3 regions of the Planococcus sp. BI3 genome follow, and region 3 is predicted to be linked to each of the others. Evidence: riboswitches for the same ligand, from Rfam matches in the RefSeq annotation. Region 3 holds a riboswitch; each other region holds the start of a gene.
The links. Region 3 has a riboswitch for thiamine pyrophosphate ahead of thiT (energy-coupled thiamine transporter ThiT). Riboswitches for the same ligand answer to the same signal wherever they lie in the genome.
Positions count from the first base shown of each region.

Region 1: it holds a riboswitch for thiamine pyrophosphate, as region 3 does, so the genes downstream of both, tenA (thiaminase II) here and thiT (energy-coupled thiamine transporter ThiT) in region 3, are expected to answer to the same signal.
Region 2: it holds a riboswitch for thiamine pyrophosphate, as region 3 does, so the genes downstream of both, AC1MEO_RS02635 (YkoF family thiamine/hydroxymethylpyrimidine-binding protein) here and thiT (energy-coupled thiamine transporter ThiT) in region 3, are expected to answer to the same signal.

Region 1 is NZ_CM155266.1:3,068,228-3,078,691, forward strand. It holds gene tnpB (IS200/IS605 family element RNA-guided endonuclease TnpB) at 1-555, shown strand, start outside; partial or broken gene AC1MEO_RS15375 (ATP-binding cassette domain-containing protein) at 693-953, shown strand; gene AC1MEO_RS15380 (TOBE domain-containing protein) at 979-1,269, shown strand; TPP riboswitch at 1,292-1,395, shown strand; gene tenA (thiaminase II) at 1,503-2,186, shown strand; gene thiM (hydroxyethylthiazole kinase) at 2,188-2,973, shown strand; gene thiD (bifunctional hydroxymethylpyrimidine kinase/phosphomethylpyrimidine kinase) at 2,970-3,815, shown strand; gene thiE (thiamine phosphate synthase) at 3,799-4,452, shown strand; gene thiW (energy coupling factor transporter S component ThiW) at 4,449-4,937, shown strand; gene AC1MEO_RS15410 (YkuS family protein) at 5,027-5,824, shown strand; gene AC1MEO_RS15415 (MFS transporter) at 6,394-7,671, opposite strand; gene AC1MEO_RS15420 (exodeoxyribonuclease III) at 7,955-8,710, shown strand; gene AC1MEO_RS15425 (CDP-glycerol glycerophosphotransferase family protein) at 8,778-9,968, opposite strand; gene AC1MEO_RS15430 (catalase) at 10,139-10,464, shown strand, end outside.
Region 2 is NZ_CM155266.1:499,862-510,325, forward strand. It holds gene AC1MEO_RS02595 (LCP family protein) at 172-1,116, shown strand; gene AC1MEO_RS02600 (AI-2E family transporter) at 1,174-2,361, shown strand; gene AC1MEO_RS02605 (sporulation protein) at 2,426-2,845, shown strand; gene AC1MEO_RS02610 (hypothetical protein) at 3,449-3,808, shown strand; gene AC1MEO_RS02615 (hypothetical protein) at 3,973-4,437, opposite strand; gene AC1MEO_RS02620 (energy-coupling factor transporter transmembrane component T family protein) at 4,692-5,447, opposite strand; gene AC1MEO_RS02625 (ABC transporter ATP-binding protein) at 5,428-6,858, opposite strand; gene AC1MEO_RS02630 (ECF transporter S component) at 6,851-7,432, opposite strand; gene AC1MEO_RS02635 (YkoF family thiamine/hydroxymethylpyrimidine-binding protein) at 7,434-8,024, opposite strand; TPP riboswitch at 8,113-8,218, opposite strand; partial or broken gene AC1MEO_RS02640 (recombinase family protein) at 8,526-8,708, opposite strand; gene AC1MEO_RS02645 (hypothetical protein) at 9,983-10,135, shown strand; gene AC1MEO_RS02650 (hypothetical protein) at 10,178-10,387, shown strand.
Region 3 is NZ_CM155266.1:1,548,319-1,558,782, forward strand. It holds gene AC1MEO_RS07925 (DinB family protein) at 1-382, opposite strand, end outside; gene AC1MEO_RS07930 (GNAT family N-acetyltransferase) at 469-1,017, opposite strand; gene AC1MEO_RS07935 (M3 family oligoendopeptidase) at 1,019-2,818, opposite strand; gene AC1MEO_RS07940 (TspO/MBR family protein) at 3,012-3,746, shown strand; gene map (type I methionyl aminopeptidase) at 3,873-4,625, opposite strand; gene thiT (energy-coupled thiamine transporter ThiT) at 4,760-5,335, opposite strand; TPP riboswitch at 5,434-5,531, opposite strand; gene AC1MEO_RS07955 (M20 family metallopeptidase) at 5,679-6,752, shown strand; gene AC1MEO_RS07960 (hypothetical protein) at 6,819-6,968, shown strand; gene AC1MEO_RS07965 (SGNH/GDSL hydrolase family protein) at 7,203-8,114, opposite strand; gene AC1MEO_RS07970 (aminopeptidase) at 8,127-9,356, opposite strand; gene AC1MEO_RS07975 (DEAD/DEAH box helicase) at 9,353-10,464, opposite strand, start outside.

The DNA of each region.
Region 1 (10,464 bases), 1.5 Mb from region 3:
ATCGATTTAGGGCTAACCGACTTCGCGATCACCACAAACGATGCGGGGATTTCAGAAAAAATAGCCAATCCCAGATATCTGCAAAAAGCGGAAAAGAAATTAAAACGCGCCCAGCAACGGTTGTCGCGCAAACAACACGGCAGCAAAAACCGGGACAAGGCGCGAGTGGTCGTTGCAAAAAAACACGAAAAGATTGCCAATCAGCGCAAAGACTTTTTGCATAAGTTGTCTCACCGGATCGTTCACGAAAACCAAGTGATCGCCATCGAGACGCTTTCCAGCAAAAACCTGATGCGGAATCGCCGGTTGGCCAAAGCCATTGCGGGTGTCAGTTGGTCTGAATTCACGCGCCAGCTCGCATACAAGGCGTTGTGGCTGGGGCGTACGCTGATTAAAGCCGACAGATGGTACCCATCCAGCCAAATCTGTTCGGCCTGTGGGGATAGAGGTTCCAGGAAACCCCTGGCGATTCGTTCGTGGACATGTACACTTTGTGGAACACACCATGACCGGGACATCAATGCCAGTCAGAATTTATTGGCACTGGCGTTATAAGATTCAAGTAGGAGGCGGGAACCGTCTTTTGAGCCTACCGTAATCATTCCCGCTGCATGCGCTGGACGTTACAACAGACGCACGCAAGGAAGATGTTTGTAGGAAGCTCGCGGCTTTAGTCGTGAGTAGTTCACAAGCTGGGAAAAAGGTATGACAATGGCGCTCTTGCCGTATCGGATTTTAATCTGCACATTCTAAATGAAGAATTCATCGTCTTTGTCGGTCCATCAGGGTGTGGAAAGTCAACCACTCTCCGGATGATTGCGGGCTTGGAGGAAATAACGGAAGGTGAATTTTATATAGATGGCAAGCTGATGAATGGGGTCGAGCCGAAAGATCGCGATATTGCGATGGTTTTTCAGAATTATGCCTTGTATCCAGATTTGACGGTATTTGAAAAGTAGAGGCTATGAAGGCAAAGCGGTGACCTTGGGGATCCGTCCGGAGCATATCCATGTCAACAACGAAGATTTGTCAGGCATGCCGGCGAGTGAATTCGAAGCGGTCATATCGGTTGCTGAATTGACAGGAGCCGAAACGATCCTTCATGCGGTTTATGCAGAGCAGGAATTTATTGCGCGTGTCGATGCTGCCACGACGATTGAACCCGGCCATACAGCAACGCTGGCATTCGATATGGCCCATGCCCATTTCTTTGATGAGGAAACGGGAAATCGCATAAAGACTATTGAATTATCAGAAAGTATGATATAGTGATTTCGAAAACACAAATAAAAAACACCACTAGGGGGGCCGGATATCGGCTGAGACGAGCATAAGCTCAGACCCTTTGAACCTGATCTGGATCATACCAGCGGAGGGAAGTGGCGACCGTCTGCTATTTCTTCTATCGACTGCATACGCCGCTTCCCTTTGCCGGGAAGCGGCGTTTTTTGTTTGCCAAAAAAGCGTCCGAAAAGCCGGGCGCCCACAAAGGAGATAGTGAAATGACATTTTGTAAAGAAGTAAGAAAAGAATGCGACAGCCTGTGGCAGGCGAGTTTTGATCATCCGTTTGTGAAAGGAATTGAAGAGGGAACTTTGCCGATTGATAGATTTCGCTTTTACGTAATGCAGGACGCCTATTATTTATCGCATTTTGCAAAAATGCAGGCTATTGGCGCATCGAAAGCCACAGATCTGGAAACCACCCAGCGTTTTGCCTTCCATTCTGCACATACCTGCAGTGCTGAGCTGGCGTTGCATGAATCGTTCATGGAAATTCTTGAAGTCACAGAAGAAGAATGGGCAGAGTTTGAACCTTCGCCGACTGCTTATGCGTATGTATCGCATATGTACCGTTCGTCAGAAGGTGATTTGGCGGATGTGCTGGCGTCCATCCTGCCCTGCTATTGGCTTTATTATGAAATCGGAGAACGCTTGAAAAATGCCAAGCCGGATCATCCCATCTACAACCGGTGGATCGCAACTTATGGTTCCGAGGAGTTCGGCGCACTCGTCAACGAACAGATTTCCCGCATGGACCAATTGGCGGAAGGGCTGTCCGAAATACGCCGGCAGGAATTGAAAAACCGTTTCCGCAAGAGCAGCTATTATGAATGGAATTTCTGGGACCAGGCATGGAAAAAAGAGTCGTGGTCCGTAGATTCCATCGGCAAGGTGGGTGTTTAATATGTTTGAGCAGATAAGAAATGAAAATCCGATTGTCCACTGCATCACCAACCATGTGGTCTCCAATTTTCAAGCCAACGGCCTGCTGGCAATCGGAGCATCCCCAATAATGGGAGAGGCGCCTGAAGAAGCGGCAGAGCTTGCTGCATTGTCGCAGGCATTGTCATTGAACATCGGGACTTTGCAGGCAGAATCCTTGAAAAGCATGCTGATTGCCGGAAAGGCGGCCAATCATTTGGGGATACCCGTTGTACTGGATCCTGTTGGAGCAGGGGCCAGCAGTTTCCGGAAAGAGGCAGTTCGCGAAATTTTGGACACAGTTGACGTCAGCGTCCTTCGGTGCAATGCAGGAGAGCTTGCAGCTGTAGCTGGGGAACAGTGGGAGTCAAAGGGCGTTGATGCGGGAGAAGGACTCCTGGACATCAAAACGCTTGCCGTTTCCACTGCCAAAGAATTGGGGTTGATAGTGGCAGTCACCGGAAAGTCGGATATTGCCACTGACGGGAAAACGGTGACGGCAATCCCTTTTGGTGATCCAATCATGGCTTCAATTACAGGAATGGGCTGTTTATTGAGCAGTGTTGTGGCTGCCTGTCTTGCGGTCCGGCCGGAAGATCCTTTAGAGGCTGTCAGCAACGCACTGCGCTTTTATGCAATCGCCGGTGAAAAAGCTGGAAAAACGGCTGTTCTTCCAGGTGATTTTCAACTAGCTTTCATTAATCAACTCGCCAGTCTGACGGACAACGAAGTAAAAGAACATATCTATTTACAGGAGGGAATGCTATGAGCAAGATTCCACAAACCTTGACGATTGCCGGATCAGATTCAGGGGGAGGCGCCGGTATCCAGGCAGATTTGAAAACATTTCAGGAACTGGGTGTCTATGGCACATCCGTCATTACAGCGGTAACTGCACAAAATACGACAGGAGTCTCTGCCATCTATCCAATGACACCCGATGCCGTTCAAGCGCAATTGGCGGCAGTAGGCAGTGATTTTGAAATTAATGCTTTGAAAACGGGAATGCTGTTCAATCCGGAGATTATTAAAGAAACTGCTGGAGCGATTCAACAATTCAACTGGAAGAATGTGGTCGTGGATCCAGTGATGATTGCCAAGGGCGGTGCAAACTTATTGCAGCAGGAGGCAGTGGAAGCATTAAAAACTCATCTGCTGCCTTTAGCTTTGCTGATTACGCCGAACATTCCAGAAGCGGAAGCACTGACAAGCATCACAATCACTGATGCTGCCAGCCGCCGCCGGGCCGCTGAAAAGATTTTATTGCTGGGGGCACAGGCTGTCGTCATTAAAGGCGGACATGGAAGCGATCCGGAATATGCAGAAGATTATCTGCTGCAGATGAACGGAGAATCGGTGCTGTACCGCTCAGCCCGGATTGCGACAGGCCAGACACATGGCACAGGCTGTACATTTGCAGCGGCAGTGACCGCACAGCTGGCGAAAGGGCAGGAGCTGCAGGACGCCATCCATACGGCAAAGCAATTCATCCAGGCCGCACTTAGTGAACCATTGAATATCGGATCGGGGCATGGGCCGACCAATCATGCAGCGTATAAAGCGGGACGGTCAGGCAGCAGGGAGGTGGCGAACATTGAAGTTTTTCGATAAGCCGGCAATCTATTTCATAATGGGTTCACAAAATTCGGGAGCCAAGCACCCTGTTGCTGTATTGAAGGCGGCATTGGATGGAGGCATCACCCATTTCCAATTGCGTGAAAAGGGCGATGAAGCTTTGACGGGATCACCATTACTCGAATTCGCTTTACAGTGCCAGCAATTGTGCCGTGACTATAACGTTCCTTTCATCATCAACGATCGGGTCGAACTGGCATGCCAAATCGGAGCGGACGGGGTACACGTCGGCCAGGACGATTTGGCTGCTGGGCAGGCACGCAAAATGATAGGGAATGAAAAAATTCTGGGTGTTTCCGTCCATTCCTTGGCGGAAGCGGAAACAGCTGTAAGGGACGGGGCAGATTATATAGGCATGGGACCGGTCTTTGGGACGAATTCAAAAGCCGATGCCAAGGAGCCTGCTGGCGTTAAAGAGATCCTGATAGTCAAAAATGAAATGCCTGACCTGCCGATTGTGGCCATTGGCGGCATTAACCCGGGAAATGCGGGGGTGGTATGGAAATCCGGGGTTTCAGGAATTGCCGTTATATCCACGATAACCGAAGCGGAAGATATTGCAGCCCGGATTACAGCTCTAAAAGCCTTCGATAAAGAAGGTGCCAGGAAATGAAAACAAAAAAACTGATCGTTATGGCAATGTTCGTCGCAATTGGAGTGGCGGGGTCCGCCTTTGTTTATTTTCCTGCGGGAATTGCCCGCGCATATCCGATCCAGCATGCCATCAATGTTATTGCCGCTGTTCTTTTTGGGCCCGGTCCCGCCGTCTTGATCGCCTTTCTGACCGGGATCGTCAGAGTATTGACGGGGACCGGGTCTCTGCTGGCTTTTCCTGGAGGAATGATTGGGGCATTACTGGCAGGGCTGATGTATGCAAGGTTCGGAAAAATCTGGCTGGCTGCATTAGGGGAAGTGGTGGGCACTGGGATCATTGCATCTTTGGTCGCCGTACCCTATGCCCGGATTTTGCTGGGTACTGAATTTGCCGCTTTATTTTTTGTTCCTCCATTTTTCATTTCCAGTCTGGTCGGGGCTATACTGGGCCTCATTTTAGCACCACGTCTTATAAAGGCGGATCCCCTGAAAGTCTGGCAATAAGACGCAGATTTTTTGAGGGAGACGTTTATAATTTCGTAATTGAGGGGAAACAGAGAAATATAGACTTTTGAAAAGGGAGTGGACAGATTATGGTGAAAATTGCAGTCGAACATCCATTTACATCAGTACGCGAAGCATTGGAGAAAAAAGGATATCAGGCAGAAATGCTGGAAGACAAATCAGATTCTCCTGATTACGATGTTATTGTTGTGAGAGATCAAGAAGATTTAAGTGATTATCATATGAGTGTGTCACTTGTTGAAGCTAAGGGCCGTACCTTATATGAAATCGTAGAAGAAGTGGAAGAACGTCTTGTGCGCGGCGGTAAAATCCAAGCGCCACAGCCAACTGAAGCTGAAATGAATGAAACTAGCGGAGGTGGCGGTGGCTTCTTGGCTGGCGCAGCTACTGGCGCATTAATTGGTGCGGCAGCCGGATTATTATTTGCACCAAAGAGCGGCAAAGAGCTTCAGGAAATCGTCAAAGAAAAAGTTGCCAGCGCTAAAGAAGATGATGGAGAAAAATCTGGCGGAGCGATGGATCAGGTAAAAGAAAAAGCCAACCAGTTGAAGGATAAAACCAGCGGCATCACAGAAAAAGCTAAAGACAAAGCCGATGAACTAAAGGCAAAGCGTGTTGAAAAACAAGAAGAAAAAGAGTTGAAGAAACAAGAAAAAGTAATTGAAAAAGAAGTGAAAGAGCAAGAAAAAGCTGAAAAAGAACACGAAAAAGCTGAAAAAGCTGTAGAAAAAGAAATTAAAAAAGCCGACAAAGAAGCCGATAAAGAAAAAGGCGGCATCGAAGTTGTTGAACTGGGCAACGCATCTGTCCAAAAAGACAGCACCGGCAGTGTGACAGTCAAAGCCGAAGATAAAAATAAAAATTAATAAAATGAAAAAGGTGTCCGCCAGATGGATTGGCGGACACCTTTTTCATTTTGGTCGATTACTTGCTCGGCTTGCCAAACGGCTGCTACTTCGCTGATTTGTCTTATGCCCGTCATAGGTCCGCAGGATGCGGATCATGTAAGCGTTGTGACAGGAAGTCGCACTTTTAGCTTACGTTCCTTTAGTTGGCCGCTTCCGCTTTTCTTTGTCCAGCTCCAGCAGCCAGCCGCTCGAGTCGCTTCAGCCTTACCAGCAATGGCAACGAACGCCATTACCGGTAAGGCTTCCAGCGCTTGTCGCGGCTAAACGGCTGCTTCCGCTTTTCTTTGTCCAGCTGCAACGCCCAGCTCTTTGGGTCATAAGTCAACCCAGCTGCGTGGCAAAGAACGCCACACTGCCGGTCTGCCTTATGCCCGTCAGAGCTACATGGGCGCTTCCGCTTTTCTAGTTGTCCAGCTCCAGCAGCCAGCCGCTCGAGTCGCTTCAGCCTTACCAGCAATGGCAACGAACGCCATTACCGGTAAGGCTTCCAGCGCTTGTCGCGGCTAAACGGCTGCTTCCGCTTTTCTTTATTCCACCGCCACTTGATCTACTGGTTCATGAGGTTTTGGTTCGGGTACGCGGGACAGGACGATGAGACCGATAACGAACAGGATCACCAAGCTGAAGACGCCCATGTTGGAATTGCCTGTCACTTGTGATGTGACTGCGACCAGCAGCGGACCAGTAATGGCAGCAAACTTGCCGAAAATATTGTAGAAGCCGAAAAATTCATTGGAATTTTCTTTCGGCACCAGCTTGCCGAAATAAGAACGGCTGAGTGCTTGAATCCCACCTTGGCTGGTTGCGACGAGCATTGCCAAGATCCAGAAATCAGTAATGGTTTCCAAGAAGAATGCATAAATACAGACCACAATATAAACGCAGATTCCTACATAGAGCATTTTTTTTCCGGTGAATCGGTTTGCCAACCGGCCGTAAAGGATGGCAAAGGGAGCGGCGACGACCTGTGTGACAAAGAGGACAATCAGGAGATTGGTTGCGCTGAGCCCCAAATCAGTCCCATAGGCCGTTGAAAGCGAGATGATGGTGCCGACTCCATCGATATAAAAGAAGTAAGCAATCAGAAATAGGAATAAGGCACGGTACTGGCGAATTTCCCGTATGGTTTTTCCAAGACGTTTAAAACTCTGATGGACAGGATTGGGTTCCCGTTCAATATAATGAAGCTGCTTGACATGCCGGAACATCGGAAGCGAGAAGGAAACCCACCAAATGGCGGTGATTAAAAATGCAATCCGGCTGGCGACAGTGGCAGTGATCGGCAGTACGCCATTTTGGGCAAGCAGGATGATTGCGATCGACAGGATAAATGGAATGGTTGATCCAATGTAGCCAAGTCCATAGCCGAATGCAGAGACGCTGTTCATCCGCTTTTCTGTGGTGACATCCACAATAAATGCATCGTAGAATAAGTTGGCACCGGTGGCTCCAAGAGCTGCAAAGACATAGCAGATCAGCATCAATAACCAGTTGTCGCTCGGCACAAAAGCAAGCAGGGCTGTAGAGATGGTGCCCAGCAGGAAGAAGGCCGTAAAAAACTTTTTCTTCATGCCCCGGTAATCGGCGATAGTTCCCAATATTGGACCGATCATCGCCAAAATAAACGTGAAAATCGCAATCGTGTAGCCAAGATAAGCGGTCGAGTCGGATAAACTGACCCCGGCTTCGGTGGCAGAGGCTTTATAGTAAATGGGAAAGACCGCTGTGGTGATGATGATGGAGTAAGCTGAACTTCCCCAATCATATAAGGCCCAGCTTTTTTCTTCTTTTGAAAACTTTTTCATCATTCCATCCCCTTTGTCCCGCTTTGGCAATCAGTGGAAAGGCAGTCATCCACGGGTCTGCCTGTCTGCTATAGATAACTTTATTGTACAAGAAGATAATTAAAAATGATGCAGAATGTTTAAAAAAATACAGAAATTTTACATATTTAAACAGATAGATTCCTCCAGTGAAATAAAGTTTTTGCTGGATTAAACTTCTCGAAAGAGACCCGGAATCTTCAATCTGTTGTGTCTGGCTTCCCCAAGCTTTAAAATGATGAAGGAAAAGAAAGAAGGGTTGTTCTTGAAATTAATTTCATGGAATGTCAATGGCCTGCGGGCTGTAATGAAAAAAGGCTTCATGGATTTCTTTGTTGAAGTGGATGCAGACGTCTTTTGTCTGCAGGAAATCAAATTGCAGGAAGGGCAGATAGAGATGGATTTGCCTGGCTACTATACATATTGGAATTATGCGCAAAAAAAAGGCTATTCCGGTACAGCAATTTTTACGAAACAAAAACCATTATCGGTCCAATATGGCTTGGGTTTAGAAGAGCATGACACGGAGGGGCGGCTGATTACCTTAGAGTTTGAAGACCATTACGTGATGACGGTCTACACGCCGAATTCTCAGCATGGGTTGCTTCGATTGGACTATCGGCTCTTATGGGAAGATGCCGTTTTATCGTTTGTGAAAAATTTGGATGCCCGTAAACCTGTTGTTTTATGCGGAGATTTGAATGTAGCACATGAGGAAATCGATCTGAAGAATCCGAAGGCCAATAAGAAAAATTCAGGTTTCACACCTGAAGAGCGCGGAAAGCTAGGAACGTTTTTAGCTAGCGGATTTGTGGATACGTTCCGCCATTTCCATCCGGAAAAATCCGGCTTCTATTCCTGGTGGTCATACCGTTCCAATTGCCGCGAAAAGAATGTAGGGTGGAGAATCGATTATTTCCTCGCCTCCCAAAAGCTGCTGCCTTATCTGAGCAATGCAAAAATCCATGCAGACGTATGGGGTTCGGATCATTGTCCAGTCGAGCTGCAAATAGAATTATAAAAAAACACACTCAATTTTGAGTGTGTTTTTTCAACTTTATGATTCACCTGAATAGTTTCACGTGAAACTATTCGAGATTCATAACCCGCTTTGTCAAACGCTTGCAGTTGTCCTGATCGAAATAATCGATATAGTCGGTTGCCTTCGGATACCATTCATTAAAGGTGATTTTTTCTTCAATTATTCGTTTGAGATACTCATATACATGATCGATGGAATCTGCTTTGTAGCCATACAGATCCGTGTCCATATTCAAGTAAGTTCCTCTTTTTTCCAAATACTCCTGTTGGTCGAACATAAAGAAGATAATCGGTTTATTCAGGTACAGAAAATCCCAGGAAACACTGGTGATATCCGTCAGCAGCATATCATTGTGGTCGATTGAATATTCAATGGTTTCCTGATTGAAGTCCAGGAATCTGATGCCGTGTTCATTGTCCGTTAAGCCTGTGAAATACTTTTCGAATTTCTTCATGAAAGGATGCAAAGCAATATTCATGCTGAGCTTGTGGTCGGCAAGCAGTTTCTGGATGCCTTCATGCTTCAGTATGCCGACTGTGCTCTTGAAGTAGATACTGTCGATGAATTCTTCTTTTGTCAAATCAAAAAGCCACTCGCGCCAAGTCATCATCATTAAGATGTTCTTAACTTCCGGAGAAGGGTGATTTGGTGGATAGCGATCGAATCGGGGAAAGCCGGTTATAATCAATTTCTGTTCGGGAATTTTCCACTCATTGAGCTTTAGTTCATACTCATATTGCGATGCGCAATTAAAGTAATCAGTGCGTTTCAACAATGGGACATCTTCTTTTTGGATCAGGATTTTCTTGAATCCCTCAATTCCATGGCTGACGTGAGTAATGACGGTTTTTCGGTTGAGGAACAGAAATTTGTCTGCGGCCGGAACAATGTCATAAAGAAGAGAGTGCCCGTGAAACGTATAGTCTGCCTGGAAAAAAAGCATGTAATTTTTAAAGCTTCCGAGCGGAACTGCATTTTCGATTTTTTGTTCTTTGGCATACGAGGTTTTTGGGTCGTACATCCAATAGGCAGTTACTTGGCCTTTATGATTGTTCACTAGGTATCTATGATAAACTGCGGCGTTATCTTCATACTTTTCGCCAAGATTCCCTCCAATCAAAGCAATTTTCTTTTTGTTTTTTTTATTAGTCACAAAGGATAGGAGATATGCGGCTGAAACTTTGGCGAATATCTTCAAAAAATCCCAATTCCCTTTTTCTTTTAATTCTACACTCATCTAAAAGCCCTGCTTTCTACTTGTTGTCATTACTTTAGTTTTTCATATAACGCTGTTTTTGTCTATCTTCATTCCTAAACTAATTCTTGAGTTGCTTTTTGCTTAGGCGTTTATTTTTTCAGAAGATGGGAAGAATATAAAATGATAGCATATTGTAGAGGAGGATATTCATGAAAGAGAATAAGGACGAGCAAAAGAAGAAACTGGGTACAGGCGAAAACGAAGAAACATTGACGGACCGCCAAGGCCATCCGATCAGAGACAATCAGAATATGCGGACTGTCGGCAACCGGGGCCCTGCTACACTTGAAAATTATCATTTCATTGAAAAAATCTCACATTTCGACCGTGAAGAGATTCCGGAGCGAATTGTCCATGCGCGTGGCGCAGGTGCATTTGGTTATTTTGAAACGTATGGCAAAGTCGGTGATGAGCCAGTAGAAAAATATACACGCGCAAAAGTATTTTCAGGCGCAGGAAAACAAACACCGCTGAT
Region 2 (10,464 bases), 1.0 Mb from region 3:
ACACGACGAACTAATTCGCATCATTCTTCATTTTTTCACCAAATTCGCATCAGTTGAGGGAATAAAAGCCTATTTCTATGGTTTAAGCCTTTAATTTAAAAGGAATTCCGAAACTTAATGCACAGCTGAGCGTCTTATTGACGTGAAAGTTTAGAAAGGAGTAGATTTATTATGGAAGAAGAACTACAACCCCCCAAGAGAAAAAGACGTAGAAGAAGATTTCGGCTGCGCGGCATCGTCTTCCTGCTCCTGGTTGCACTTATCGCTGTTGGTGTTTATGCATTTATCCAATTCAAGAGTGGTGAAAGTCTAGCTGACAATTCAGAGCAAGAACCTGTTACATTCGATGGAGACGCTGCAAACGGTGATTATGAGAATATCCTGGTGCTGGGTGTCGATTCGCGTGGAGAAGAGCAGTCCCGTACAGATACGATGATGCTCGTCACACATGATAAAGTGAACAATGAAATTAAATTGACTTCATTTATGCGGGATATTTATGCCGATATTCCCGGCTTTCAATCCTATAAATTAAATACGGCATTTTATTTAGGCGGCGTGGATCTGTTGGCGGATACGCTTAGGGGCATGTTTGGCGTGGAGATTCACCATTATGCATTGATTGACTTTTCAAGCTTTGAAAGTCTCGTCGATGTAGCGGCGCCAAATGGCGTGGAAATCGATGTCGAAAAAGCGATGTCCAAAGATATCGGCGTTTCGTTGACGCCGGGTGTTCAGGACCTGAACGGCAAACAGCTTCTGGGCTATGCGCGTTTCCGGTCTGATAACGAAGGCGACTTCGGGCGGGTCCGCCGGCAGCAGCAAGTGATTGCGGCCATGAAAGACGAAATGGTCAGCTTTGCTGCAGTTGCGAATATCCCGAAACTGGCGGGTGCCTTGCAAGGCTATGTCCAAACCGACATGCCATTGACTGACCAAGCAAAACTGGCGGCCCAATTGGCCATTGGCGGGGGCGGAGAAGTAGAGCGCTTGACCCTGCCGGTTGAAAACAGCTATAGCTATGGAAACTACTCTCATGCCGGATCGGTTCTGGATATTGATGTTGAGTACAACAGGCTGGCATTAGGCGAGTATTTATCACAACCCTTAGACTAAATCATTAATGGATATGATAGTATGAAAGTATAGAGTCTATTTGAAGAGGGGAAGCTTATGCAGCCAGAGGAGAAGCAATCATTTTTCGCCACCAATTATATCCGTTTCTTAGGTGGCAAGAACACATTATTCACATTGATCACTTTGTTATTGCTTGGATTGGTGGTTTATATTTCCAGGGAAGTCTCATTTCTCTTTCATCCAATCACGGTTTTCATGAAAACCGTAGTTTTACCGATTGTCCTGGCATTGATTTTCTTCTACTTGCTGCGGCCGATATTGCGCTTGCTGGAGAAATTCAAAATCAAACGCATTTGGGGCATCATCATCATCTTTCTTGGTTTGGTTGGGCTGACTACCTTGTTGATCGTCTTGGTTTTTCCATTTTTGCGATCACAATTTCAAACCTTGATTGCCGAGTTCCCGGAATATTTCATGCAATTGCTGACCAATATTGATGCGTTTTTGAGAACATCGTTTATTGGCGATTATTACAGCGAATCCAACTTCACGGTGGATACCTTGCTCGCTACTTTGCCGGCGAACATTGCAGATACTCTGCAAAATACAGTGACAAGCATCATTACAGGCGTTACCGGGTTGATTTCGACCATTACCGGTGTGATTTTGTCGGTGGTAATTGTGCCTTTCATCTTGTTTTATCTTTTGAAGGACGGCGATAAATTGCCGGAGTATTTCCTGAAGCTGTTGCCGCCAAGATTCCGTGACGACACCCGTGAAGTGTTCACTGAAGCGGACAAGCAATTGAGCGCCTATATTCAAGGCCAGTTGATTGTGGCGTTTTGCATTGGGGTAATGGTCTATATCGGATTCCTGATCATCGGCATGGAATATGCCTTATTGCTGGGCGTTTTAGCCATGGTCACGAGCGTCGTTCCGTATATTGGGCCGGCGATTGCCATTGCTCCGGCAGCCATCATCGCTTTGGTGACTTCGCCGTTCATGCTGGTTAAACTGGCTATCGTTTGGACAGTTGTGCAATTGGTGGAAGGCAACCTGATTTCTCCGCAAGTGATGGGGAAAACCTTGTTCATCCATCCGGTGACCATCATCTTCGTGCTTTTGACGGCAGGCTCCCTGTTCGGCATTGTCGGAGTCATACTTGGGATTCCGATGTATGCATTGCTGCGGGTTTTGATTTCCCATTTTTACAAATTATTCAAACGCCGGTATAATAGACATGAAACCAATTTGGAAAATCAATACGATTACACGGAACTGTAAGATTGTTTTGAAACAACGAAGTTGTGGTATATTATGAGTAACAAAAGTTGGAGGTTTCTACGTTATGAAGTTCAAGGATTTTTTATCATCTATAGGCATCGGTTCATTACAAGTGAAAACGGTAGTTGAAATGCCTCATCTTGAAGAAGGCGAAACATTGAACGGCACCGTTTATCTGGACGGCGGGGACGGAGACCAAACGATTGATTTCATCGAATTGAATGTCATCAAGCTGATCGAGGATACGCGTGACGACAGCGATTTTGATTTTTATGAAACGGTTATCGCAAAACAATCGATGGAGTTTGCAGGTTCTGTCAAATCAAAAGATACGGTCATGCAGCAGTTTGAAATCGTTCCGGATGAACGCTGGATTCTGGATAATCCAAAAGCTAAATTAATCCTGCGGACGGTTGTCCATGTGAAAAACGGTGTCAATGCAAGAGATGAAGATGAAATTACCTATGGAACATTAGAGAGCTGAAATCCAGCTCTCTTTTTTTATGGTTGAAGACGAGTTCGGAACTGGAATGGATTAGATGAATAGATGGGCAGCCAAAGTTCGTGGAAAGGCTTTTCGACAGTCCCGCATAAAAAGGTGCGAAAGAAAATTTAGAAAACTTTTTTCTATTTCATTAATGATATTGATAATCATTCTCACTTATGATAAGGTATATGAGAACACAAATTAGAAATTAGACAAGAGCACAAGCTGTCGGAAAATAACGAAGCTTGTGTTTGGTTGCTGCAATAGCAATAGCCAGCTGGTTAACCTGCAACAACAGGCCGTGACCCTGTATTTGTGGAATGGACTGGTTGAGGAGGAGCGCCAAGAATGCTGGCATGATCGCTTTCGTCCTTTAATTGGAATAGTTTTCAGACATTCCATCTGGACGTGAAATTATCATTTGGCAAAAGTTTAGAAGAGGCTCAGGTGCAATTAGCGTTCGCAGGTGCTCTGCTCAGCATCTGTGGAACAGCAAATGCCACCAGGAAGCCTCTATTATTTTTTCCGAATTCCTGCTAATGGGGCAATGCAGCTGGAGAACCAGGAGTTCCAGATTACGGATAATAGGAGCGGAGGCAGATGAAGAAAGCAATGTTGTTGCTGTGCTTGAGCCTGTTTCTTTCCAGTGGGGTTCAGGCTCATGTGCTGAGTGAAAAACAGGGGGATCGCAATCATTTGGATGGTGATGTGCCAATGGCTATTCTGCTCGAGGCTGTGCCGGATGCCTACCTACAAAAAACGCATTTGCCGGCAATTCAATCCGCAAAGACCGAAACAAAGCTTGCTGGAATGTCGTCAGCCCAAACGAAACGAGAAGTGGTGAAGGCAGGCTTGGACGAAGAAGCAGGACAAGTCGATTGGAAAACAGTCATCATCGTATTATGCGTCGCTTTTTTGGTTTACTGGATCAACAAGAGCAAGCGGCAGGATATCGATTAGGACCGAGTGGAGCAGTCAGATTCTGATGCCCAGTCTCTAGTTGTCTAACTAAAGTAAAGTACATAAAACCCCCTATTGCCAAAGCTTGCCTATTAAGGACAAGTATCGGCAATAGGGGGTTTTTTATACTCAGTTGAAATTGTATAGGCATCTAATGGAAGGGGTCACTGTAACGGGATGTCGTAGATCATTTTGGCGCCGAGGGCTTTAATTTCGATGTTGGGAGATGCAGTTTTCAGGCTGGCCATTTGCTCGGTTGCTGCCTTTTGGGCATCTTCGAAGTTCCGATGATTCTCAATGGTTTGGATAGGCTGAAGTTCAAAGGGAGCGGAAGGGGAGTTTTTAATAAATAATAATATTATGTAACCTTCTTGAATTGTGGTGTCCATAAATGAATCGGGTTCAATCAATAATTCGTTGTCGGGGAAATAACTGATTTTATCTTCACAGATGATTGCGATTTTTTTTAAGATCCAACTATTCGGCTGGCCGGAGGGGACACTGGATTCAAAATGAGCCAGTACGGTTTCCAGATGTTGTTCAAACAATAGAAACGAATGTGGATGACGAGGTGTGAAAACAAAGTAGATCCGGTTGTCTTGTTCGTCGAGCAACTGAAATCCATTCACAGCAATTCCTCCCCGTTAATTTAATTAATGTAACTGCTTTCATTATAATCGATAAGAGGGATAGAAACAAATGGTGTACCCCGTTGTACATGTAAAATACTACATAAGGTTATATGAAAAAATTCAAAACATGCAACAAGAAAAAGTGTCCAGAAAATAAAAAAGAGCAACTAACAAAATACCAGCAGAAAGGGGAACTCTCTTAAAGAGAATTCCCCTTTTTTTTATAATGTGCAGTTTATCTATCCCAAATTTCAGCTTAGCCAGCTGCCGCCAATGCAACTGGCGAGGAGGAGGACAAGAAAAACACCGGACATCAGCAAATCCGTGCGGCCAACCCGGACCGGCCGGTAATAAGCGCTTCTCGGTTCTCCGGTAAAGCCGCGCGCTTCCATGGCGAATGCCGAACGTTCCGCTTTCCGGACAGCGCCTGCCAGCATCGGAATCAACACGCGGCGCATGCCCAATAACCGCTGCCAGCTGTGTTTTTCACTATCTGCACCGCGCAGCCGCTGCGCCTGCTGGATCTGGGTGAACTCATCTTTCATGACGGGCAGGAACTGGTAGCCGACCATGGCGCCGTATGCCAGTTTTGGTGACAGCTTGAGCTGTTGCATAAGGCTCATGATGAATTTCACGGGATCAGTGGTGAAAGCGAACAGCAGGGACAGAGTGGAAAACGCCATGACTCGGAAAGCGAGAGACAATGCGCGCGCCCATTGTTCGTCGGTCACATCGATTCCGGCAAATGAAAGGATGACGGTTCCGCCAGTGTCTGCGCCAAAAACAACCGTGGTCCATAAATAGCCAAAAGCGCCGATGGAAAACGGCAGCATGAACAACAGCCACAGTTTCCAGTTTATACGGCTCATCGTCAGCTGCAGCAGGATGATGCCAATCCAGAACAGCAACGGCGTCCACGGGTTGAAAAAGAACGCAATGGCCAGCATCGACAGGGTGACCAGGACAAACTTGACGGACGGGTTCATATCATGCAAAAGATTCCGCAAGGCGAGTCACTCCTTTTGGTGGCAGCAAATGGTGCTCAGCCAGCAACTCGCTGTTGCTCCAGACTTCTTTTGCCGGGAATTTTCCGGTCATCCGGCCATCCTTGACCAGCAGCACCGAATCCGCAAGGCTCGCCGCAAATTCCATGTCATGCGTGACGATCAGGAACGTCGTGCCTTCTTTGGAACGCTCTTCAATCAAACCGAAAAGCTCGAGCAGCGCGGCCGTATCCTGACCTGAGGTCGGTTCATCCATCAACAGCACCGGCCGTTTATCCGCGAGCATGGCCGCGATCGCCACGCGCCGTTTTTGGCCGTGGCTGATGGCGAAAGGATGCGCATCCTTTATTTCTTCAAGCCGCAGACTGTCCATCAATTCACGGAGCTGGCCGTGGTTGGAAGCACCCGAAAACGCCACTTCCTGTTCGACCCTTTGTGTCAGGAACAGGTATTCGGGAGACTGCGGCACATAGCCGATTCCGTCGGATCTAATCGAACCGGTCGTCCGTTTGTAGATGCCGCATAGCGACTTCACCAGCGTCGACTTGCCGCTGCCGTTTGGTCCAGCGATGGCCACCACTTCACCGCGGCGGGCGGAAAAAGTTAGTGGGGAAAGCAGTTGCTTGCCCTTGATTGTCACTGAGAGTTGTTCAGCCCTTAACGCAGTTTCCGGTTGAACAACTGACTGCCGTTCGGGAAATGAAATCGGGTGACGCGGTGTGAATTTTTGGTCTGCCACGACATGGCCATCGCAGCCCAATTGGATTTCACGTCCAAAAAACGAACCCCAGCTGTCCAAACGGTGTTCAACGGCAATGATGGTCAAATTTTCTCCTTGCTGCAGAAGTTCCAGCCAGTGGATAAATTGTTTTGCGGTATAGGGATCCAAGTGAGACAGGGGTTCATCGAGCAATAAAACCTCAGGCTCCATGATCAGCGCGCACGCCGTCGCGACGCGCTGCTTCATTCCTCCGGATAAAGATTGGATAACGGTATGACGCAGCTGTGTAAGTCCTGTCGTTTCCAAAACCGCCGTGATGCGAGGCTCCATGTCAGCGAAGGGGGTCTGCAGGTTTTCCAGCGTGAACGCCAATTCTTCTTCAACGGTCGGCATGCAGAACTGTGAATCGGGATCCTGGAAAACGGTGGCCACGCGGTGATTGATCTCCCCCGGTGCATAGTCAGCTGCGGGTTTCCCGAACAGCCAGATCTCCCCGCCAACCAAGCCATCGCAGTTTTCCGGATACAGACGGTTCAGCAAGTACAGCAGTGTGCTTTTGCCGCAGCCGCTCGGGCCATTCAGGACCAGCCGTTCGCCCCGGCGGACCGAAAAGGAAATGCCGGTTAGCGTTTTTTTTTCGTCTTCCGGAAAGCGGAACGACAGCTCGCTTAAAGAAATGATTTCTTCAGGCATTCACATCACCTTTTTTCGCACGCGCAATTGCATAGCCGCGGAGCGAACCAGTCGCAAGCAACGCATCGCCGATATACTTGCCGCCGATTCCAGCGATGATGGCGCCGCTGAGGACGCGTATCGTGAACATCAACGCGACAAATGACGGGTCCAGTGCCGCATAACCCGAGATGAAATAGCCATAAATGAAGCTGAAGACGGCTGAACCGATGCCGGCAAGCATCAGCACCAGGATATTGAAATGCTTATAGCCAGTCAATGCGAACGCAGCTTCAGCGCCGAGCCCTTGGATGACGCCGGAAAGAATCAGCCGGGGGCCCATGGCGTTGCCGATCAAGACTTCAATCGCAGCGGCCATCGTCTCGGACAGGAAGGCAGCGCCGGGTTTGCGGATGATGTACATGCAGATGATCGAGACGATGAACCAGATGCCGAACATCCATTCATAGGCGAGCGGGCCGATGATTGCTGCCCAAATATTCGCCGCATGGACAAACAGCAGATAGATGATGCCGAAGACGACCGCAAACAGCGACATCAGCACAACTTCTTTTAATTTCCATGATTTCAGCACCTTACGCACCTCCATGGGACGGGCTGTTGAGGCTCATCGATACCGTCATGACCAAGTGCCGATGTTCGGCGGAGCGTGCATGGGTAAAGGCTTCTTCATAAAAAGTGAAGACCTCATGGATATCGCCGTGGATGCCGCTGGCGTAATGCATCGAATCGTTGAAGACGCCCAATTTTTTGGCGCGGTCCACTTCCCGGTAGATGGCCGCCATGTAATCCGGATTGTTCATCGGGTACAAGGCAAACTGGGAAGAGACGTATTGCTTGGTGTCATCGGTGTTCAACAGCACATCGTCTTTTTCCAGATAGACGTCGCCCGAAGAATCGCCGGGGCAGCCGATCGAGAAGGTGCCGGACAGCGCGACATGCTCACCGGTTTTCGCAGTGTGCAACGCCAGTGCTTTGGCAACATTGAAGACATGATTCTGTTTGCCGCGTATGACGGTCGAGACATCGTCGGTATGCATCCAAACGTTCGACGTGTCCGTCTCGTTCAAGGCTCCTTTGATTACTTTGATGAAATCGCCGGTCATCGGATGTAGCGAAAAGCGAAATCCGACAATCGGGCTGGTCCCGCATTGCAATGGTTCCATATCAGCATTCCTCCTAAAAATTTGCACAAAAAAGGCCGCATCCGCGAAGATGCAGCCATAATCTACAAATAACCAAAAGGAATTATTTCAGAAATGCGCCGCACTTCCTCACGCAGGTATTATCCTGATCGAGTTTTAAGGGATCGAAGCTTGCGCTTGCATCTCAGCCATAGTGGGCACCCCTAGTGCAGTAAACGGTATGCGGTTTTTGTGTTCGGGTTGTTCCCGATGGGTTTAGTGTAGTGGAAGTGGTGGGGGATGTAAAGAGGGAGATTGGAAAGATATGCGAAGTGGCAGTTTGGATTGGTGTGCTGGAATGGCTTCGGCCGCTTTGGGCTGGGCAAAGACAATTGCTCCAGTGCTTGAACTAGGAAGAGCACCTTTTTCATCGCTCCGCCTAGCCTATGGATGCGCCGGCGCTTGAGAGTTGATGGGAGAAAATCTACACAAATAGCGCCCTTTGAAATGGATTTGTGACTTTCAGTGTTATTTTGCAATGATTTCAATATTTTTCGTGAGGGCATTCTGTCTCTGCAGAATCTCTTCTTTGTTCTGGCAGAACCAATCCAGCGAATGGATATATAGAATGTCTCCTTTTCGAATAACTCGTTTTAGCAATTGCTAATTTGCCCGTTCAAAATTTTTACCACTCTGCTTGTCCAGATAGATATCCCGTTCATTGATGCTCATTATTGCGGTCAGATGCTATAAGATCAAAAAAAAAGAAAGAAATCTGAATAAAAAAAACATTCAAATAACCTTTACATCTATTGGAAGTGGGTATAGTCTAAAGGTAATAAAAAGTTATATAAAATAATTTTTTATTGCAGTTAAGTGAATCTATAGTCCTATCTTAACTCCGTTAAAAACTAGTCTTATTTTTGATAAATTACGCGGTTTTTCTGAAGGATCCGGATAGCTGAAAACCCAAACGAAATTTCGAGCTTTGCTGTTGCATGGCAAAAAGGAGCGCTGTATCAATCGTGATCAGACTTTCTAACAGCTGCGGGGAGCAAACAGAAAAAGGGATTATGATTGATAGGATGCTAACAACCAGGGCCTAGTGAACCTTTGCGGAATGATGGAGGAAGTGGCCAACCGGATGCTGAATGATTTAAAAAAGCGTGGTTTATTGACCTCGAGTAAAAGAAACTCCTTCTTCACAATCCCGAGCATCTAAAGTCAGAAACAAATTGTGAAAACTGCCCGATCTATTTATGCAAAATCAATTAGCAGAAGAACTTGCCCATGAGGTTGACTTTTTTTATCCAAAGTTCATCATTTTTCAAAAAACCTTCAAGCGTGAGAAATATCGAAGTACAAAATACATGGAAAGTATAGGTTAAAAGTAATGGTGATGTGCATCTTCATTATTCGGATATTTGCCCGCATTTTATCTGAAAGATAAAGGTCCAGAAACCCGGACTATTTTATCAACTAACCCGGTACTCGTTAAAAAACTTTATCGAGAGGCCATTCTGCTTAGCAGAACAAATGTTGGGCACTTTAGAAAGCTGCGCCGATTATCAATTCTGTAAACTAAACGCGGAAGGGTTGGGTTAAGTGGTAGGAAAAGATCCATTGGCACAGGCAACAGTAGAAATAAGCCAGGTAATGAACACAGAAGTTGAATGGAGTTCGGGAATTTAGGGTTTCAGAAAGAAACGAGCAGCTAAACGGGAGACCAGCAAATCCTGCTTTTACTATTCACTGAATATAGAAGTGTCCTTTTACGGAATTCTGGAAGGCAGGTCTGCTGTTAACATGGTTGAAGTTTTCCTGCTGACTGAAGAAATTTCTCTTATCACGTCAGCGCTCAAACAACAGGCCTTCTTATTTCCAACATACTGCTTGCAGCAAGTGATGACGATGGCAGATGGTTTGTGCTGTCTGCAACTTGAATTGCTTGGAACCCACTGAACATTTTGTAGGATGTCTTTATGAGGCGCTTCTGGTTCTTGAATAGCAAGTTCCGTCCATTACAAAAAAACCTTGGTTTGTCCGATGACTTGCAGTTACGCACTATTGGCATGCAAGAAAGTGTGCAGATGCTTGTATTTGAAGAATATGCTGAAAAAAGTGTTGATATGAAACTGCAAGAAGACTCCTGAGCCAGCGACTGGAAGAAGAACATGAAATGGGAGGTAATTGAAATGTTATCAGAAGAAGTGGATTTTAAGCTTCTGGAATTTGTTCAAACTGCCGATGGGAAAACTTTTTCCATCGGCTTTCTGGACAATGAGAACAAAAAACTCTGTCGAAAAAAACAGCTTACTCCATGTATAAAAAAGGCCAAATCATTAAAAAACCAGAAGAAATTGAAGGTGGCGCTGTATTTGGGGAATTACTCCGTAATTAAATAAAGGTGTAAAACAATCTTATTCTGATGAAAAGGCAGTCAAAGCGGACTCCCATGAGAAAAGGGGTTGTGGTTCGGTTA
Region 3 (10,464 bases):
GATTGACAAAGGTGAACAGCATCTCTTCACGAGACGTTGAAAAACCATCGCCCCGCATATTTTGGTAATCGAGTGTCTCCTGCCATTGTTGTGGGGACAAAGAAGCGAAGTATAATTCCATTTCAGCATGCAACAGCATAAAAGCTTCAATTGCCTTTTCTGTTGTCGCCACATCGAAATGTTCAAACGCAGGCTTTGCTACGCCATTCATTCGAAGCAGCCACAACTTTTCCACTCCGATGACATGAGCAATTGTTTCCTTGATTGAAGCAAATGAATTTGCCCCTTCCCTTTGGTAAAGCTCTTCGCCAAAGGTTTGAACATGTTCTAAGCAGGCCAGTGTCGCCCATTTATGATAAGAGAACAGTTTGTCTGTATTCATATTTACGCACCTTCCTCTGCTTTTATTCACGTTTCAAACCAGCGTTGCATTTCTTTCCACCATTTTTTATAGGTGGCCTTGCCCTTTCAAAACTCGTCTTCAATCATGGCATAGTAATAATGGTCTTTCCATTCGCCATTGATGTAAAGAAACTCTTTCAGCAAACCTTCCTGGCGAAATCCGGTCTTCTCCAATACCCGGATGGATCCGACATTCTCCGGAGAGACATAAGCTTCGATCCGGTGGAGCCGGAGCTGTTCAAACCCGAATGTGATCATCAGCCTTACCGCTTCCGTAGCAATGCCCTTGCCGACATAGACCTCATCGATCGAGTAACCGACCAAAGCGCTTAAAAATGGCATCCGTTTCACACTGTAGACGGAAATATGGCCTATCAGCTTATTGGTGTCATGTTCAAAGATCCCCACGCTGTATTCCCGGTTTTCCCTCGCCTGGTAAATCGACTCCCGAATTTTTTCACGCTGAACGGCTGCTGAAAAATAACTGTCCCGGTGCCGTGGTTCGTACACAGACCAATAATCCCGGTTTCGCAGCAGCAATTGCATCATTTCTTCTGCATCTTCAATCGCCAAGCTGCGCAGGTAACAGGTCTGTCCCTCGAAAAGCAAGTTCATATCATACCTCAGCAGATGTCAGCGAAATAAATTCCTTGGCATCCTGGACACATAAAGCGATTCCTTTTTCCCAGAACGCCTGTTGTGTAATATCTTCGCCCAAATGCTTCATTGCCAAGTCTTCTGCTGACATCACTGCTGTATCCCGAAGCAAAGCCATATATTTTTCTTCAAAGCCTGTTCCTTCCTCCAACGCTTTTGCATACACGCTCAAAGAGAACAAATAACCGAAGGTATACGGGAAATTGTAAAATGGCACATAGGTGATATAAAAATGCAGCTTGGATGCCCAGAAATGCGGATGCGTCGAAGCCAATCCGCCTGCGAATCCTTCTATTTGCGCCTGTTCCATCAATTCGTTTAATCGGCTTGCCGGAACGACACCGTTTTTACGCTCTTCATAGAAACGGGTTTCAAAAAGGAAACGCGAATGGATATTCATAAAGAACGCCACACTGCGTTGGACTTTATCTTCCAACAAAGCGATTTTCTCTTCTTTGGACTGCGCATTTTTCACCGCTGCATCCGCCACAATCATTTCAGCGAAGGTAGATGCGGTTTCTGCCACATTCATCGCGTATGACCGGTTCAACGAATGGACTGGACGCAGCGCATAGGTATGGAACGCATGCCCGAGTTCGTGTGCCAAAGTCGCCACATTGGACATCGATCCGCTGTAAGTCATGAAAATACGCGACTCCTCGCTCAACGGCAAACCGGTACAAAATCCACCTGGCCGTTTATTCGGACGGTCTTCTGCTTCGATCCAGCCTTTTTCGAATGCCTGCTGGGCAAACTGCTCCAATTCCGGACCGAATTTCCCGAATTGCTGGAGAATGAATTCCGCTCCTTGCTGGTAGCTAAACTGCTGGGTGCTTTCCGTTACCGGCGCATCCACGTCATACCAATCCAGTCCGTCTTTGCCGAGCAGTTTTCCTTTTTGATCCAAATAATCGACGAATGGCTGCTTATTTTTGCTGATAGCCCCCCACATGGCGTCCAATGTTTCCTGTTTCATGCGGTTGATATGCAACGGTTCCTGCAATGGATTGTCCCATCCGCGCTTTTTATAGGTTTCCAGACGGAATCCAGCTATAGAGTTCAAGGTTTTTGCAAAAAACTCTTCTTTATCTGTCCATGCCTCTTCCAATTTTTCATAGGATTCCTTACGGACCATTGCATCTTTATGGGAGCTCAAGTTATTCGCTTGCCCAACCGACAGCACTTTTGACTCGCCGTCTACAGTGACCGTCACGCTGATTTCTCCGACCAGCATATCGTACAATTGGCTCCAGCTATGATAACCATCGATGCTTAACGCAGTGATCAGGTTTTCCTCTTTTTCAGAAAGCAGCATCTTCGCTTCTTCACGCCATTCATTCAACACAAATGTGAATTCACGCAACGGCTCTTCGTTCAGCAGCTCTGCCCATACACCTTCTTCAGTCTTCGACAGGTCCTGCTGGATTTTCTGAAAAGAGTTTTGGAAACGGGCAGATAGTGAGGAAGCTTCGCTTTCCAAAATGCCTGCTTTTTTATCCTGGGTGTTCTGGGCCATCAGACAGCCGATAAATGCACCTGATTGGCTCAGATGCCGCATTATATGGCTCATCTGTTCAAGCAAGCCAGCCACTTTTAGGGCATCTTCTTTTGCAGCCGGTACTTTAAATTTATGGACCAGCTCTTCAAATTGAGAAAGCTTCGTTACTGCCTCGTCCATATGCAGGCGCAGCTCCTGTGATTCGCTGCCTCCTGGAAATAGTGTCTCCAAATCCCAAATTTCCGAAAATTTAACCGTCATGATATTGCCCCCTGGTAAACTTAATTTTCTAAAAACACTTATTAGTATATCATTTTTCTTTCTTGAACCGGAACAATATTCCACTTCCTTGTATAACACTTCACCTTATCGCCATTTTTTGGAGATTTTTTGGAAACGGATAATTGTTGATTGAAACGGCTACCGTTATACTGAAAAGAAGGAGGGATTTCGTATGATTCGTATTTTGCTTATGACAATTGCTTTCATTGCTGTGATTGTCATGAATACTTTAGCAAACACCTTGCCGCTGAATGGCCAAACCACAGGCGAAATATCCAATCGGCTTCTGGTCCTGTTTACGCCAGCCGGTTATGTATTTTCAATTTGGTCCATCATCTATCTTTTATTGGCTGTTTGGATCATCGCTTTCTGGGTGCGGTTAAGAAAGGGAGAAACTCCCTCATCCAAGATTGCCTTATTTTTCATTTTAAGCTGCCTTTTCAATATCACTTGGCTTCTTTTGTGGCATTATGAATTCTTTGCCTGGTCAATCGTTGCAATGCTCGGCTACCTGGTGGCATTGATCGCCCTTTATCTGCAATACAGCAATTCAGATAGAAAGATTACTGAACGGCTGCCGATTTCAGTTAACATGGGTTGGATCAGTGTCGCAACCATCGCCAACATCAGTTTTGTCCTGACTTATTATAATTGGAGCGGCTGGGGACTCAGTGACCAGCTATGGACGGTGATCATGCTGACAGTCGCGACTGCACTTGCTTTGCACATCCGCTTCCATCATGCGGACATCCCCTTTGCTTTGGTCTTCATTTGGGCATTCATCGGAATTGCTGTTAAGCACGGAACAGATGAAATGCTGGTGACAACGGCTGCCCTTTTCCTGAGCGGCGTCATTTTAACCGGTATTCTGCTGATTAAAAAAAGAACTGCTCCGGCAGTTCAGTAAAACTGTGGACAACTCGTTTCTGACGAGCTCGTCCACAGTTTTTTTATTGCCAGACTTTGATTACAAACTGAATAATAAAAAGGATCCGGCAAATGATCCGGATCCTTGGAAATTTTTAAAAAATCATTATTTATTCAGTTTGGTCAACAGGATCGGTTCGCCTTTGGTAACAAGTACAGTATGCTCGATTTGCGCCACCAATGACTGATCTGGCGTGATGAATGTCCAGCCATCTCCCGATTCTATGATGTGCTCGGCCTTTTGTGAGATAAACGGCTCTACTGCCAGCACCATGCCTTCTTTCAGGATGGTCGTCTCCCATGCATCATAATAATTCAGGATGTGCTGAGGAGCTTCGTGCAGCGATTTGCCGATGCCATGGCCAGTCAGATTTTTAATGACAAACAAGCCCTGGTCTTTCGCTTCACGTTCGACTGCCTTGCCGATTTGATTGAGTTTCGCACCGGCTTTGACTTTTGTCATCGCACGGTCAAAGGCCGAAGCTGCCGCTTCACAGATTTTTTCCTTGTCCGCATGCCCTTCGCCTACCACAAAGGAAATGCCGGTATCCGAGAAAAATCCTTCGTATGAGCCAGAAACGTCGATATTGACGATATCCCCGTCCTTGATTACGCGATCGCCCGGAATGCCGTGCGCCACTTCTTCATTGACGCTGATGCAGGTGAATCCAGGAAAATCGTATTCTGATTTAGGGCCGGAAACGCCGCCCAGCTCTTCGAACAATTTGCCGCCCAATTCGTCGATTTCTTTCGTAGTGACTCCAGCTTTGGTAGCTGCTTTCATCGCTTCCCGAATTTCAGCCACCATTTGGCCGGCTTTTTTTAACATTTCAATATCTTGTTCAGTAGTTGCTATCATCAATGAACCTTCTTTCAAGATTTTCTATTCAAGAATTATACCACAAAATCAAACCACAGGCTCCTGACCCGTTTCAACAAATCCGAAAAACTGATCATAAAAAAGAAGGCTGTCCAGGGACAGCCTTCTGAATTTCAAGCTTCCGCATCCACCAATTTCGGTGCCGCCGCAAAAAGCGCAGCACAGACAAAGGCAGCGAGCAGGAACACCGGAATCATATACGTGGCATTGTAGACCGCCGAGTAGATGACCACATTGCCTTCCGCAAACATGCCGAAGAACAGGATGCCTGTAATGACATGCACGAGATAGCGCAGTACAGAAGCAATCAGCACTCCCATTACGATAGCTGTCAGCATCTTCCCAGTCAGCTTGGCATGTGCATACTGCAGGTATTTTGTACGCATGATACCCGCAAGCCCTACGACTCCATATGCCAGAAGATAATCCAATATGACCTGCATGACGACGAAACCGAACGACAAAGGTGCCACCGAGATAAACCCGGACACAATCTGCAGCAGCCCGACCAGAATTCCAGTCAGCACTCCGGCACCGACGCCTCTTCTAAAAGCGATCAAGACAATCGGAATCATCACCAGGCTGACTGAACCGCCTTGAGGCATGCGGAACGAGATAAAGTCCAATACAAATCCAAGAGCTGCGAAAATAGCAATTTCCATCATTAACAATACTTTTTTATTTCTCATGACTTCCTCCTTCAATGTGTTATGCACATCACCAGAAGGGCCGTGAATAAAACCATATAAAAAACGACGCCAGGACAGAGCCTGGCGCCGTTGTAAAGGCCGGTTTCCATCCACATCCCTGCGCAAGTATTAACTTACAGGTTCAAAGGGTAAGAACAGATGTTCACTCTCAGCAAAAGCTCCCCTTGTGGTGTATACAGATATTTATCAATCACCTGTATTGTACACAAGGCTTCTCTTTTATGCAAGGCTGTTTTAAGATAGCCAGAAAGGGTAAAGAAGTGAATAATAAAGTTAGTTGAAAGGTGGTGGAGGCAGCCGAGATTCTGGGCTAGCCGAAAATATGATTGAGTTGTTAAAAGAAATGATTAAAATCCAAAGTGATACCAAGGAAGGAGCCAATGAAGCTCTTCTTTTTTGTGCCGATTGGTTAAAGGAAAAAGGCGAAACCGTCACTGTCCATGACAATAAAGGCTATCTGATGCTGACCGCAGCTAAAGGGCAAGGCACAGAGACGATTATTTGGAATGGACATGTCGACGTCGTTCCAGGCCACAAGGAACAATTTGTGCCAGTCGAGGAACAGGACCGGATCTATGGCCGCGGCGCTGCTGACATGAAAGCCGGTGTTGCGGCGATGATGCAGGCCTTTATCGAGTTGGACAGCTCCAGCTTAGAACGAACCGTGCAGCTGCATATCGTTACCGATGAAGAAATTGGTGGGCGCAATACATCCAAGTGGCTGGTTGAACAAGGCTTCCATGGCGACTTCGTCATTTGCGGCGAACCTACCGGATTAAAAGTCGGACTGCAATCCAAAGGCATCCTGCGGATGGATATGACGTTCAAGGGCAAACCTGCCCACGGCAGCCGGCCTTGGGAAGGCATCAACGCCATCGAATCCGCGATGAAGTTCCATATGGCTATCGCAGATCTGCCTTTCCGGAAAGAATCAACGGAATATTACGAGCAGCCTTCTGTCAACCTGCCCATCATTAAAGCAGGAGACCGCTATAACGTTGTTCCTGAAATTTGCGAAATGTCCTACGATATCCGCTTTATGCCGGGACAGGATAAAGATGAAATCGTCCGCCAACTAGTGGAATTGGCTGATAAGTTGAATGTCGATATGGACTATAAAGCATCAGGATCCACTCCGGCCCTGACAACAACAAAAGAAAATCCGTATATCCAAAGCCTCCAAAAGGCGATTCTAGATACCACTGATCAGGAACCTGTTTTATTCGGCCAACATGGCGCGGCAGATACGCGCTATTATGCAGCAGTGACCGGCGGTGAAGGAGCCATAGAATTCGGCCCGAGCGGCGATGACTGGCATGGCAACGCTGAATATGTAACGATTTCAAGTGTCCATGCATACAAGGATATCCTTTTAGCTCATGCACAATCTGCTTAAACAGGTTTGCATTCTGCAAAAATCGGGAAAGCAACAATAACTACCCTCATGAATGGAGAGATTTAAATGGCAATTGGAAGACTATTGAAATCTGCGATAAAATATGGCCCCATCGCATACCCGATCATCCGCAAAGTATTGAATAAAAGAAAACAAGGCAAGGCTGGACAACCAGCTTCTACAAAACAACCTACTACGCGTGGGAAAAAACGCTAAAATAAAAACGTTCCGGCATCTGTATGCCGGAACGTTTTTTTATGGATTAAGAAATTAGCTTATATTTCACGGGAACTTGCGCTTGTCGGGGCTTAACGGCTGCTTCCGCTTTTCTTTGTCCAGTTGCAAGCGCCTAGCTCTTCGGGTCATAAGCCAACCCAGCTATGTGGCAAAGAACGCCACTTCGTTGGTCTGTCTTATGCCCGGCAGAGCTACACGGGCGCTTCCGCTTTTCTAGATATAAGGCATTGCTTCTCTTAATGCAAAGTAACCGGTTGGACTGCTTTCAGATGGACGCTGTGCGGTTTCTTCAGAGTCGCTCTCCTCTTGATCTTCCTGCTCCTCTTGATCCTGCGCTTCCATGATCTGTTCGAAAGACAATGGATTCGGAGCCGGCAATTCCAGATCCTCAACCGTCCAGGCTTCCTGGTATTCATCGAAGAACGCATTCGCCATCGCCTGGTAGCCAGCGGCATTCGGGTGGACATCGGATGGATTCGGAACCTTATCCACTGCATTTCCACCAAATGGCTTGTCTACCGAGACAAACACGGCTCCTGCTTTATCTGCAGACTGCCTAAGAATGGCATTGAGTCTATCAAGCTGTTTAGCGGTCCCCGTTTTTTGGCTGTCACGGACATGCGGATAGGCAAAATAATAACCCATTACATAAACCGTTGCGTCCGGAGATTGCTCTGTAAGCTCGGCCAAAACCAGATCCATATTCTTTCTTGCTTCGTTGAGCGCAAAATCTGCCTGAACTTGCTGGAACGTCAAAGATCCCTGCGCTGCATCATTCTGCACCAGACGCAGCAAGTCATTCGCACCTGCCGATACGGTAATAAGATTGGCGGATGCCAGAACTTCCTTCGCTTCATCGGTTTGGATGCTGTCTAAAACATCAGCCGTTGTAAAGCCCGGAAACGCCAGGTTTTTCGAATAGAACGCGACGGGCTGGTTGCGCGACAGCTCTTGAGCAATCAAATCCGCATAGCCTGCATCTATTTGGCGTTCAGGCGTCTGCCCTGCTGCCAAGGAATCACCGATGGCCACATATGCTGCAGGAATTTGGAGCTCTGCCTGTGCAGAAGCCGATCCGCTGAACAGTAGAAATCCCGCCATTGCCGAAATCCAATACTTCTTCATCTCCATCACCTCTTAGAATGCCCAGTTTCCATTTCGGAAGATAGGCTCTTTTGAACCATCTGCTGCGATGCCGTCAATGTCCATATTTTCACTGCCGATCATAAAATCTTCATGGACAATCGAAGTATTCAGTCCTATCGCTGCCAATTGATTGCGCTCCAGATCACGTGCCCCTTCGTAGCAGGTAGGATAAGAATCGCCGATTGCTAAATGATTTGAAGCATTTTCATCAAACAAGGTATTGTAGAATAGGATATTCGAATCGGAAATTGGAGAATGATGCGGCACCAGTGCCACTTCCCCCAAATAAGCCGCGCCTTCATCCGTATTGATCATTTCATTTAGAAGTTCTTGCCCTTTTTCCGCTTTGGCCGAAACAATTTTCCCTTTTTCAAAAGTCAGCGTAAAGCCGTCAATGACGTTGCCCTGATAAACCAGCGGCTTTGTATTGCGGACCGTGCCGTCCACTCCATGTTTTAAGGGTACTGTGTAAACTTCCTCTGTCGGCATATTGGCGATGAATGGATTGCCTTGAGGCGTTTTTGACGCGCCGGACATCCAGATATGCTTGTCGGGAAGTTCGATTGTCAGTTCTGTACCGGGAGCGCTATATTGCAGTTTCACATATCGCTTATCATTCAACTGGGAAGCGCGCTGTTCCAACAAAGCGATATGGTTTCTCCATGCTTCCACGGCATCTCCTTCACCGATGCGAACCGTTTTGAAAATGGATTGCCATAAGGCCTCTACTTGTTTTTCGGCCGGTAGATCGGGAAATACTTTTTGTGCCCATTTTGGCGACGGCATCGCGACGATCGACCAAGCCACTTTGTCTGTTCCAACTGCTTGGCGGTAACGCTCTAACGCTTTTCCGGCAGACTTTTGCGAATCAGCCAGACGTTTCGCAGGAATTCCCGTCAATAAATCCGGATCTTCTGCATCAATCCATAAGAAAGAACCGCCTGTGTTGATCACTTCATCGCGCTGGACGACGGACCATTCCGGATAGTCCTGAAATGCCTCATCGGGTGCCAGTTCGAAATGCGTCCGCGTCAGCATAGGATCTTCGTAATTGACCTGTACCCGTTTCGCGCCTGCTTCGTAAGCTTTTTTAACCACAATGCGTGTAAATTCAAGTGTATCAGTCGTGGTATTGATGACCACTAATTGCCCTTTTTGAACATTCAATCCAACATATACCGTCAATTCAGCATATTGTTCGAGTTTCTCTTGGAAATTCATCGTTTATTCCCCTTTGCCGCGATGGTTTTACTCGATCCTTCAATCAGTTTTCCGCCATGGATTACTTTTTGAACCGGTTTAGAAGGCAATTCTTTGGTGAATTTTTTGTAATGGCGTTCATCTGCGTAGGCTAACAAGGTCAATACTTCGCCATCTGCTCCAGCTCTTCCGGTTCTGCCTGAACGATGCAAGTACTGCTCGACCGTTTGGGGAACATCCACATGAATAACATGCGTCACTTGGTCGATATCCAATCCGCGGGCTGCCACTTCTGTCGCAATCAACACGGCTACTTCTCCTTTTCGGAAAGCATCCAATGCTTTTTTACGCTCATCTTTCTTCATTTCAGAATGCAAGGTCACGATTTTCGCATCACGGAACTTCAATTTATTTTCCTTCATCAGCAACTGGTCCAAGTTATTGACAAATGCCAACCCCTTCATGCCTGGGATATGCGATATGCCTCGCAGCATTTCGGTCTTGTCCCGCTCGTCCACTTTAATGAATGAATGCGTCACTTTCCCGAACATCGGAAGATCCTCTGCAGTCACTTGCAAACGTGTCGGATGCTGCATCAAACGCTCCGCCACCAATTCTATCTCTTCTGTAATTGTAGCTGATACCAGCACTAATTGACGTTCATGTTGGGTTTTTTCAATCAAGTCTTTCATGATGCCCCGGTGTTCGCGTGCCATCAGCTGGTCGCCTTCATCCAAGACCAGAATTCCAATTTCATGCATTTTCAGTTTTTTGGTTTTCACCAATTCATTTAGGCGTCCTGGTGTACCCACTACTATGGTCGGCTTTTTCTTGAGCTTATCCAATTGTCGCTGGATGTTTGCTCCACCAATCAATTGAGTGACTGTCACATCTGTTCCTTCTGTCCATTCACGCAACACATTGACGATCTGCATGGATAATTCCTGTGACGGAGCCACGATCATTGCCTGGATCGCCTTTTTTTCCGGATTGACACGCTGCAATATCGGCAATACATAAGCTAAAGTTTTACCCGAGCCTGTCGGAGATTCTGCAACGATATCATTACCTGCCAACATCTCCGGAATCATCTGTTCCTGGATCGGCATAGCCGTTTCAAATCCAGCCT